Thermosynechococcus vestitus BP-1: one gene and its partner. The protein of the gene in region 2 interacts with the protein of the main gene of each other region in a pairwise test. Links are inferred from orthologs where the notes say so. Each region holds a gene or a part of one and is shown on either strand. Other genes may lie near its edges.

The links.
Region 1: the proteins of TLL_RS00240 (region 2) and TLL_RS10505 interact in binary tests that used the Escherichia coli proteins (3 or more experiments, as listed by UniProt). The link is inferred for Thermosynechococcus vestitus BP-1 from one-to-one orthologs.

Annotation. Positions count from the first base shown.
Region 1 is NC_004113.1:2,153,428-2,156,418, forward strand. It holds TLL_RS10505 (peptidoglycan D,D-transpeptidase FtsI family protein), read left to right. Parts: upstream 1-608; coding sequence 609-2,375; downstream 2,376-2,991. Other genes in the region: rsmH (16S rRNA (cytosine(1402)-N(4))-methyltransferase RsmH), read left to right, coding at 1-71; TLL_RS10500 (hypothetical protein), read left to right, coding at 160-600; psbP (photosystem II reaction center PsbP), read left to right, coding at 2,400-2,951. UniProt on the Escherichia coli protein: Essential cell division protein that catalyzes cross-linking of the peptidoglycan cell wall at the division septum. Required for localization of FtsN.
Region 2 is NC_004113.1:41,633-49,861, forward strand. The notes cover bases 419-3,300. They hold TLL_RS00240 (transglycosylase domain-containing protein), read right to left. Parts: upstream 2,885-3,300; coding sequence 953-2,884; downstream 419-952. Other genes in these bases: TLL_RS00235 (transcriptional repressor), read right to left, coding at 419-730; tyrS (tyrosine--tRNA ligase), read left to right, coding at 3,046-3,300. In the rest of the region: TLL_RS00230 (hypothetical protein), read right to left, coding at 1-205; more of TLL_RS00235, read right to left, coding at 209-418; more of tyrS, read left to right, coding at 3,301-4,272; TLL_RS00250 (M16 family metallopeptidase), read left to right, coding at 4,654-7,392; TLL_RS00255 (cytochrome c biogenesis protein CcdA), read left to right, coding at 7,397-8,119. UniProt on the Escherichia coli protein: Cell wall formation. Synthesis of cross-linked peptidoglycan from the lipid intermediates.

The sequences.
Region 1 (2,991 bases), 2.1 Mb from region 2 along the record:
CAGTGGAAGTGAGCCTGAACCCGCGATCGCGATCGGCGAAGCTACGAATTGCGGTGCGTACTTCTGCATGAATGGCCGAAATAATAGTTTATTCATGGGTATCTTTACAGTGCCTCATAATCCTTTAGGGTAATCAATTGCCGAGGAGTGCTGGAGTTTATGGTTGCTGCCCCTAAATTCAAATCCCGATTTATTTCCCAATCCTCGCCAAGGCTGACGGAAATTCGGCCACTGCCCAAGCCGCAAGTACCCCTTTGGCAAAAAACTTTGCTCGGGATGCAATGGGTTTCTGGGGTAGCGGCCGCCGCTGCCCTCGTAGCGGTGTTGCCTCTCTACGGTTGGTCAGCCCTCTCTCAGCAGCAGTGGAGTCGAGCATACGACCGCTTGGAAACCCTAAAACGCCAGGAGCGGGAGCTACTGGTGAGCAATGAAACCCTCCGTTATCGGGTGACACAGCAAGTGCAACGGGCGCCCCAAGGCCTCGTGCCCCAAACGCCACAGAACGTTCTTTTTGTGCCCAATGAAGGCAAGATTGCTACCAAAACTCATTTTGAAGGGCTCCCCGTGACGCCACCGCCTCAGCGCACTGTCAATTACTGACCGGTACCATGACAACTGCCCGCTTCCCAAATCAATCCCTACCTCCCCTGCGCATCGGTCTGATCTTTGGCTTTTTACTCATGGTGATGGGGGGGGTGGTTGCCCGTCTCATTTATTTGCAAGTGGTTCAGGGGGAAACCCTAGCGGCACGGGCACAGCAACAACAACGGCGCTATACCCCGCCAGCCTTGGCACGCTACCCAATTACCGATCGCCGAGAGACGGTTGTCGCCCTAGATCGACCGGTGTTTACCCTCTTTGCCCATCCGATTCAGTTCAAAGTGGCGCGGCCAGCGATCGCCCGCGATCTAGCGCCTTTACTCCGGCAATCCCCAGAGCAACTGGTGGCCAAATTTAGCACCTATCCCACAGGCGTCCCCCTTGCCTACGACATTGATGAAGACACCGCCGCCAAAATTCGCGCCCTCAACTACGATGGCCTAGAACTCAACCAAGCCTGGCAGCGCATTTATCCGCAGCAGGAACTCATGGCGGGCATTGTTGGCTATGTGGATCGCGACCACCAGGGTCAGGCAGGGATTGAGTTTAGCCAGAATCAATTTTTACAGGTTCCCCATAGCCGCCAACTCCTCTCGATAAATGCCCTAGGGGAGTGGCTGCCAGCCCTTGCCCCTGCGGATCCGCGGGCCTTGAGTCACGGCTACCATGTGCGCCTCACGATTGATAGTCGTCTGCAACAAACGGCACGCCAAGCCCTGCAACGGCAGTTACGCAAATTCAATGCTAAACGGGGCACGGTCATTGTCCTAGACGTGAAAACCGGGGCGCTGCGAGCCCTGGTCTCAGAACCCTCCTACGATCCCAATCATTACTACCGCGCTGATCCAGCCCTTTTTCGCAACTGGGCGGTGTCGGACCTCTATGAACCAGGATCAACCTTTAAGCCAATCAATACGGCCATTGCCCTCGAACTCAATGCCATTACTCCTGATACGGTGCTGCCCGATGAGGGGCGGATTTTTGTGGGCGGTTGGCCCATTCAAAATAGTGACTATAGTCAACGCGGCGGCCGCGGTGCCCTTCGAATTGCCGAAGTTCTCGCCTACTCTAGCAATGTGGCCATGGTGCACATGATGAGCCGCATTCCAGCCCGCCACTACTATCGCTATCTCCATCGCTTGGGACTCACAGAGACAGTGGGCAGTGATCTCCCCTTTGAAACCGCCGCCCAGTTAAAACCCCCGGAGCAATTTATTAACTATCCGATTGAACCGGCAACGGCGGCCTTTGGCCAAGGCTTTTCCCTGACGCCGCTCCATTTGGCTCAACTATTGGCGGCGATCGCTAACGGTGGGAAGATGGTCACTCCCCATGTCATTGACGGCCTCTACGATGAAAATGGCCAACTGCAAAAACGCCTTGAGCACCCCCCCCCTCGACGGGTCTTTTCCCAGCGCACCAGTCAAGCGGTGATCAAAATGCTAGGAGAAGTTGTGCGCTTTGGCACAGGGAAACCCGCCCATATTCCCGGCTATCGTTTGGGGGGCAAAACCGGCACGGCGCAAAAGGCGATTGGCGGTACCTATAGCAATCTGCGTATTACCAGCTTTTTTGCTGTCTTTCCCCTAGAACAGCCCCAATATGTGATTTTGGCGGTGGTGGATGAACCCAAGGGAGATGATGCCTATGGCTCAACGGTGGCCATTCCAATTGTGCGAGCGGTTACGGAGTCCCTGATTACGATTGAGGGCATTCCTCCCTCCCATCCACAGGAATTGCGGCGCCCCGCTGCACCAGCTTCAGTGTCACAATAGGGAAGAACAGCGCAAAGGGACGGTATGCTTCAACGGTTTTTTGCCACAGCGTTGGCTATTTTCGTGGTGTTGCTGGGAGGCTGTTCGGCCACCAGTGGGTTACAGGCCTATGTCGATAGCTATGATGGCTATGAATTTCTCTACCCGCGTGGCTGGGTGCAGGTACAAGTTGAAGACCCAGTGGATGTGGTCTTTCACGATATTATTGAGACGACAGAAAATGTCAGTGTGGTGGTGAATACAGTTGCCAGCACCAAGTCTCTTGAGGAATTGGGGTCGCCCGAGGAGGTGGGCGATCGCCTGCTGCGTAATATCATTGCTCCCAGTGAAAGTGGCCGCAGTTCTGCCTTAATTGCCGCCACCTCCCAAAAGGCTGATGATAAGACCTACTACATTCTGGAGTATGCGGTCACTCTACCGGGGGATGGCAACACTGCGCAGCAGCGGCACAATTTGTCGAGTATTGCCGTGAGTCGCGGTAAGGTCTATACGCTCAGTGTGTCAGCGCCTGAAGAGCGCTGGCCAAAAGTGGAAGACCAATTTAAGACCATTGTGTCCTCGTTTACTGTATATTAAAGAAAGAATTGGGGAGTTAGCTCAGTTGGTAGAGCGTCGC
Region 2 (8,229 bases):
GACGGGCAAGGGGTTTCCCTGCGCTGGCCGGTATCTGGATAAAGAAGTTGGAGGTGGTCTTCATCAGGCCCCCTTGAGGGCTATTGGCTTCAAGAACAACTTCAGCAAAAACAGAGGGCTGCTCAAAGGCCACTCGCCCATGGGGAAACCCAACCCCCGGAATTATAGGGGTTAAAACAAGGGCAATCCCGAGAGGGCGTAACATCCCCTATTTACCCCGCGAGGGGGGTTCTGTCCCGTGGGCGATCGCGCTACTACAGACCCAGTTTTCTGGCAGTCCCGGATAACCACGCCGCAGCGCCTCTGGACAAATGGTATAGATCGTCAGTTGGCAATCAATCAGTTGCAAACCATATTTCTCCGTTTGCTTCAAGGCCTGCTTGAGGATGGAGTCATTATCGAACTCAGTCGTGCGGTTGCACTGCACACACACCATGTGGTGATGGTGGTGGGGGGACATGGTATTTAATTCGTAGTGCTTGTGCCCCTCAGCCAGTTCCAACTCCCGCAGAATACCCATCCGTGACATCAACTTCACGGTACGATAAACGGTGGATAAACTAATGGAGTGTCCCTGTTTGCGCAACTCATGGTAGAGGTCTTCAGCACTCAGGTGATTGCCCTTAGGCAGATTCTGGAAAATGTTGAGAATAGTTTCTCGCTGTGGCGTCAACCGCCAGCCCTTCTCATTGAGTTCTGCCTTTAAGGCTGCTGCTGTATAAAGTGGCATAGGAGATTCACTTGATCTGCCGGTCTTGGTTTGCATGATAGCCGAGAACAAGTGTCATTTGCAACAACCGGAGCTTATTGAGAATAATTACAATGGTTTTACTGGACTTTTTGCCAATGAGTTGCAATGCTTCACCAGCCCCCATAACGGTGTTCCCCAACTCCCAGATCAATCCCTGAACCACCTCACCCTATGGGGGGATTCAGAATTGCGCCAGCAGAGTTAATTTTTTGGCCGCGGCGGCTTGGGCCGCTGGAACTTCGACATCGGGGTAAAGTCCTCTACGGGCACATCCTTGAGTGCCTGACTCATGAAATCTCGCCAAATGGGTGCCATAAAACCACCCCCCGTTGCCCCCTGCCCCAAGGGCGCATAGTTGTCATTCCCTGCCCAAACAGCCGCTGAGAGTTGGGGCACATAACCCACAAACCAAATATCCCGCTCCGAAGAAGTGGTGCCTGTTTTTCCTGCGGCAGGCCGGCCAATGTTGGCTGCTGTCCCTGTACCACTGGTGATCACACTCTGCAGTGTGTTATTTACAGCGGCGGCGGCCCAAGGATCAAGCACGAGTTTGGGGCGCGGTGTGTGATCCAACAGCAAATTGCCATTGTTGTCGGTGACCTGAATAATTGTTGTCGTGGGAGATTGCCAACCATTATTGGCGAATGTGGCATAGGCAGCGGCCATTTCCAAGGGGGTGAGATCCACCGCTCCCAAGGGCAGGGAAACCACCGGCAGCATGGGACTGGTGATGCCAAGGGTGCGGCAAATTTCAATTACGCGCTCAATGCCCACCTCTTGGCCAAGGACAATCGCGGGAATATTGCGGGACATGGCCAAGGCCATGCGCATAGACATCCCACCCATAAATGAGCCATCGTAGTTGCGAGGCACATACCATCCGTCCCCATCCCGATACTGCACTGGCGAGTCGCTAATGACTGACTCAGGGGTATATTTGCCACTGGCATAGGCGGCATAGTAGACAAAGGGCTTAAAAGCAGACCCCGGCTGGCGCAGGGCTTGGGTGGCTCGATTAAATTGACTGCGGCTGTAGTCCACTCCCCCCACCAGTGCTTTGACATAGTGGGTACGCGGATCCACAGCAGCTAAAGCTAACTGATCTGCGCGCACGCCACTGGCTTGTAGGCTGTCATATCCCCGTCGGATGGCCTCTTCCGCCATTGTTTGCATTTTGAGATCAAGGCTGCTTTGCACCCGCATGCCACCACGAATGACTGCTTCACGGCCAAATTGGCGGGTCAATTCCTGCAACACAGCATCGGTTATCCAAGGGCTACGACTGCGCTGGAAGGAGGTAATTTCCCCCAGCTTGATGGGTTCTTGGGCAGCGGCAGCAGCCTCTTGGGGGGTAATCCAATGCAACTCCACCATCCGATCCAGGACCAATTGCTGCCGTTCCTTGGCGAGATCAAAATCCACAAAGGGGCTATAGGCTTCTGGAGCTTGAATAATCCCAGCCATCATGGCGGCTTCAGCAAGCGTGAGATCTGCAGCATTTTTTTTGAAGTAGCTTTGGGCTGCAGTTTGCACACCGTAGGTGTTGTGTCCCCAATAGACCTGATTGAGGTACATCTCTAAAATTTCGTCTTTGTTGAAGATCTGCTCGAGGCGCATGGCCAAAACGGCCTCAGCCACTTTACGGCTCAGGGAGCGATCGCGAGACAAAAAGAGATTTTTGACCAATTGCATCGTCAGGGTAGAGCCGCCCTGCACAGTACGCCCAGAGGTGAGGTTGACCATCAAGGCACGGGCAATACCAATGGGATTAATACCGCGATGCTGGTAGAAACTGCTGTCTTCGATCGCCAGCACGGCCAGCTTCAAATTGGGCGAGATTTCGTTGAGGGGAACGACTTCGCGGTTTTCTTCATCGTGAAGGCTCACAAGGAGTGTGCCCTTGGCATCGTAAATGTGGGTGGTTTCACTGGGGACATAGCCCCGTAGCGATCGCACATCCGGCAGATTCCGAAAGCTAATCGCTAGGCCCAACAGGCTGCCCCCAATAGCCGCACTCCCAAAGGTCATCCCCACGAGGAAGGTGCGGTTAGCAATTCGCAGTACCCCACGCCAGAAGTTTTCATGTTGGGGGCGAGTTTGGGAGGGGTGTTTGCCAAGGGTAGTGGTGGACACGACAGTCGCTGCCTCAGGCGAATTATTTTTTGCTTCGTATACGATTTTTTATTTGGAGAAAAGTCAGGAATGGCAAAATTGCCGCGCGATCGCAATTGATTGCTATCATAGCCATCCTAGACCAGAAAATGTCCTCACCCCAATCAATGCCCAATCAAATGATGTCTTCAGACCTTGAGGCCACCATTGCACGGCTCCAGCGCGGCGTGGTCGAAACGTTCCCCCATGTCCCTGATTCTGTCAAACCCGAAGAAAATCTCTGGGCCTATTTGCGGCAAACGCAGCGACCGCTCCGAATTAAGTTTGGCATTGATCCAACCGGCAGTGAAATTCACCTCGGTCATAGCATTGTCCTGCGCAAGCTCCGCCAGTTTCAGGATGCGGGGCACTGTGCTGTGCTGATTATTGGTGACTTTACGGCTCAAATTGGCGATCCCACGGGGAAGTCGGAAGTACGCAAACAACTCACCCCTGAGGAGGTCGCTGCCAATGTGCAAACCTACCTTGAACAGGTGAGGCCGATTTTGGATTTTGAGACCCCTGGCCGCTTAGAAATTCGCTACAACTCAGAGTGGCTTGCCAAACTGGACCTGCGCAAAGTGCTTGAGCTTTTGGGAACGATGACGGTGGGCCAGATGCTGGCCAAGGAGGGATTTGCCGAACGTTACGCCAAGGAAACGCCTATTTTTCTCCATGAGTTTCTCTATCCGCTGATGCAGGGCTATGATTCGGTGGCGGTGGCCGCAGATGTGGAATTGGGGGGAACGGATCAAAAGTTTAATATTGCCGTCGGTCGCGATTTACAGCGTCACTTTCGCTTGCCAACCGTGCAATTTGGCCTGCTGATGCCAATTCTAGTGGGGACCGATGGGGTTCAGAAAATGTCCAAGTCCCTTGGCAACTATGTGGCGCTCACGGAGTCGGCAGCCAGTATGTACTCCAAGCTTGAAAAAATTCCCGATGCTTTGGTGAACCAGTACATTGAGCTGCTCACGGATCTGCCTTTGGACAGTTTGCCCACTCATCCTCGCGATCGCCAGAAGGCCTTAGCCCTAGCAGTAGTCAGTCAATACCATGGGCAAGAGCTGGCCCTGCAAACCCAAGCGGAACTGGCGGCGATCGTCACCCAAGGGCAAACGGCACAGGCGGGATCCATTCCAGAGTATTCCCTTGGCGAGTTTCAGTTTCCTGTGAAACTGACCTACGTGCTCAGTCACACCAAGCTCTGCCCCAGCAGCAGCGAAGCCCGGCGGCAAATTCAAGGGGGTGGCGTCCGCCTCAACGGTGAGAAAATTACCGATGTGGATTTTACCCTCACCGCGCCAGAACCCTACGTCAACCAAGTGCTGCAAGTGGGCAAGAAAAAATTCCTGCGCTTTGTGCCCTAGGCGTTTTTTCACCTGCTGCGCCAAGATTGATTCAAGATAGAGGGAGCAGGTTCGGGGGCAGATGGGTGAGCAGGAATGTCAGGCCAAGGTCCGCAGGGAGTGACCCGCCTTGGGCGCCGATGTGCCGCAGCGGCAAACAGATGTCACGTCTCTTGCTCATCTTCAGACTGACCTGCCCAAGCGGCAAAGTGATAGGAGTGAGTTGGCAAGGGTACAAGGTGAGGTTAGGCGTGTGACCCCATGGTGTGGATGGCAACAACGATGAAACAATGGGGAAGGCGGCAGCATCAGGGATGGTTCTGTTGCGTCTTTCAGCAGCGATGATGACTCTTGGGAGCGCGATCGCCCCCCAAGGCAATTCAAAGGCAATTCAGTGAAACAATGACCCTAGGGCTAACTCCAAAATTCGTTAAAATTTTCTTATTTGTTGGCTTGATGCTCTTGAGTACCAGTTTGGCTGTGATTTTTCCCCTGAACTCGGTAGAAGGACTCGGTAGTGGCGTGACCAAAACGGTCTTAGACAATGGCCTGACCGTTCTCATTAAGGAAATTCCCACGGCGCCCGTTGTGAGTTTGCAGGTGTGGTATCGCGTGGGGTCTCGCCATGAACCTAAGGGAGAAAACGGAATTGCTCACCAGCTAGAGCATCTGATGTTTAAGGGGACCCAAAGCCGACCCGTGCAATTTGGGCAGTTGTTTTATGCCCTGGGCAGTTCTTCCAATGCCTTTACCAGCTACGACATGACGGCCTACCACCACACGGTGCGTGCTGACCAACTGGAGCCACTGCTGATCCTTGAAGCGGATCGCCTGCGCCATACCCTCATCACCCCCGATGCCCTTGAAAGTGAAAAGCGGGTGGTGATCTCGGAGCTACAGGGCTATGAAAATAGTCCTGAATATCGCCTCAGTCGTGCGGTGATGGCGGCCCTCTATCCCAAGCATCCCTACGGCTTGCCAGTGGGGGGAACAGCCAGTGATGTGGAGCAGTTGACGCTAGCGGCAGTCAAGAGTTTTTATCAGCAGTACTATCGCCCCGATAATGCTGTGGTGGTGATTGCTGGCAATGTTCGGGCCGCGAGGGCACTGGAGCTGGTCAAGAGCACCTTTGGGGCTATTCCGCAGCCGCCAGAACCTTTGATTTCTCCGCCGCTGCCGCCGCCTGGGGCCGTTTCAGGCCAGCGAATTCGCCTCAGGGAACCGGGGAGTGCGCCGCTACTACAGATTTTGGTGCCCATCCCGGGGATCACCCATCCGGATCAAGCGGCGTTGGATGTCCTGGATATGCTCCTCAGTGGCGGCCGCAGTTCGTACTTTTATCAAGAACTGATGGAAACGGGTCAAGCCAGTTCGGCCTACTCCTACGTAGCTGCATTGCAGGAGGGGGGCTGGTTTGAAATGGGGGCGATCGCCAGCCCCGATCAATCCCTTGAAACCATTGAGCAGAGCATCGGCAAGATGTTGCAGCAACTGGCGGAGCGTCCCCTCAGCCTCGCTGAATTGCAACGCGCCAAACAACAGCTCAAGGCCAATTTTATTCTCCGCAATCGCGATATTGATGCCCAAGCCAGTCAACTGGCCAACGATGAAACCCTCACGGGCGATTACCGCTTTAGCGATCGCCACCTGGCGGCCATTGAAAAGGTCACTGCTGCCGATGTGCAACGGGTGGTGCAGACCTATTTTGGGCGCGATCGCTGGATTGTTGGGGAATTTATTCCCAGTGAATTTGCCGATGTGGAGCTATCAGGTCGGCCGGCGGTCCAAACCACCGCCCACAATCTGATTGGCGAACCCGTCGATCCCCAAACCATTGCCGCCTATTTACCCCAAGGAAGCGCCCAGGCTGCCCCGGCGGTCAAAAACAATGGGGTGGAAACCTTTACCCTTGAAAATGGTCTGCGGGTGCTCTTACTGGTGGATCGCAGTACCCCCACGGTCACCCTGGCGGGGCGGATTGATGCTGGCACCGCCTATGATCTGCTCACGCAGCCGGGGGTTGCCAACCTCACCGCTGCCAATTTGCTCAATGGTACCCGCACCAAAACGGCCCTCACCTTAGCTCAAACCCTTGAGGATCGCGGCATTAGCCTTGAATTCAGCGCCTTTCGCGACGGAGTTGATGTCGAAGGCTATGCCCTAGCCAGTGAGCTACCCACCCTCTTGGCCACCCTTGGCGAAGTGCTGCAGGAGGCCACTTTCCCAGAGGCGGAGTTTAAACTCAGTCAGCAGCGCTACCTAACGGCCCTGGGTCTGGAGGCGGACGATCCTGTGCGCTGGGGGCGCCGCGTTCTGCAGGAAACCCTCTATCCCGCTCATCATCCGCTGCATCCCTTTGCCACCCCTGAGTCGGTGCAGGCCATTCAACGCCAAGATCTCCTGAATTTTTATCGTGCCGCCTATCGGCCGGATCGCACGATTTTGACCCTCGTGGGAGATTTTGACCCCCTGGCGGTGCGATCGCGCCTCAAGGACATTTTTGGCCCTTGGCAGCCGCCAACGGCGCCCCTTTCCCTCACGTTTCCTGCGGTTTCGCCACCCCCGCAAACCCTCTTTCGGAATGCGGTCATTGCCGGTAAAAGCCAAGCAATTACCTATTTAGGGACGCCGGGGATCGATCGCCGGCATCCGCGCTTCTATGCGGCAATGCTGATGAATCACATCTTGGGGGGAGATACCCTGGCCAGCCGCTTGGGCACGGAGATTCGCGATCGCCAGGGGTTAACCTACGGTATCTACAGTTTCTTTACGGCCAGTCGTCAGGCTGGACCTTTCATGATTCAGTTGCAAACTGCCCCCGAAGATACCGCCAAGGCCATTCAGGCCACGCTGCAACTGCTGCGGGAGGCACGCCGCCAGGGATTCACTGCTGCTGAACTGGAGGCGGCCAAGCGGAGCCTCAGTAACACTTATCTAGTGGAGTTGGCCAATGTGGATGTGGTGGCACGGACGCTGTTGGCAAATGCCAGTGTGGATTTACCGCCGCAGGAATTGCAACAGTTTAGCGATCGCCTGCAGCAGGTGAGCTTGGCGGAGGTCAATCAAGCGCTGCGAGAGCTGATTGATCCGGAGCGACTGGTCATTGTCACTGCCGGACCTGCCGTTTCCTTTAGCCCCTAAGACCATGGCCAGCCTTAGCCTAGGACTCTACCAACTGGAACAGTGGGCCGACCAATGGGTGACCGGTCAACTCCGGGATCTGACGCCCATCAGTGGCGGTATCGTCTTTTTGGCAGGACTGCTCACCAGTCTCACCCCCTGTACCCTCTCCATGCTGCCGATTACGGTGGGTTATATCGCCGGCTATGCCAGCAAGCAAAATAGCTCCGGGTTGCGCCAGTCCCTTTGGTTTGCCCTGGGTCTTGCCACCACCTTAACGGTCTTGGGGATAACAGCGACCTTGGCGGGACGCATCTACGGTCAGGTGGGCTGGGGATTGACCCTGGGGGTCAGTTTGGTGGCGATCCTCATGGGGTTGAATTTGCTCGATGCCTTGCCCCTCAGCTTTCCCCGCAGTCGCTTCCTAGAGGAACTGCCGGATCGTGTCCCTGCCAGCTTACAGGCGTATACCCTAGGAGCCACCTTTGGCATCGTTGCTGCCCCCTGTAGCACACCGGTTTTGGCAACGCTCTTGGCGTGGGTGGCCACCACCCAAAACCTCTGGGTGGGGGCAGGTTTGCTCTTGGCCTACACAACGGGTTATGTCGTCCCCCTGATGATCGTGGGTACCTTTAGTGGCGCCCTCCAAAAGCTACTGGCCCTGCGGCAGTGGTCGGGTTGGATCACCAGAATCAGTGGCGTGCTCCTCATTGCCTTTGGGGTGATTGCTTTGGCCACTCGGTTGTAGCGATCGCTCCCCTTCAGATTTTCTTTCCATTGATTCGGCTGGGAGAAACTCCCAGCACTGACCCCCCTTAGGAGGTGCTCTGGAGTGACTATGGCACAACCCATTTTCAA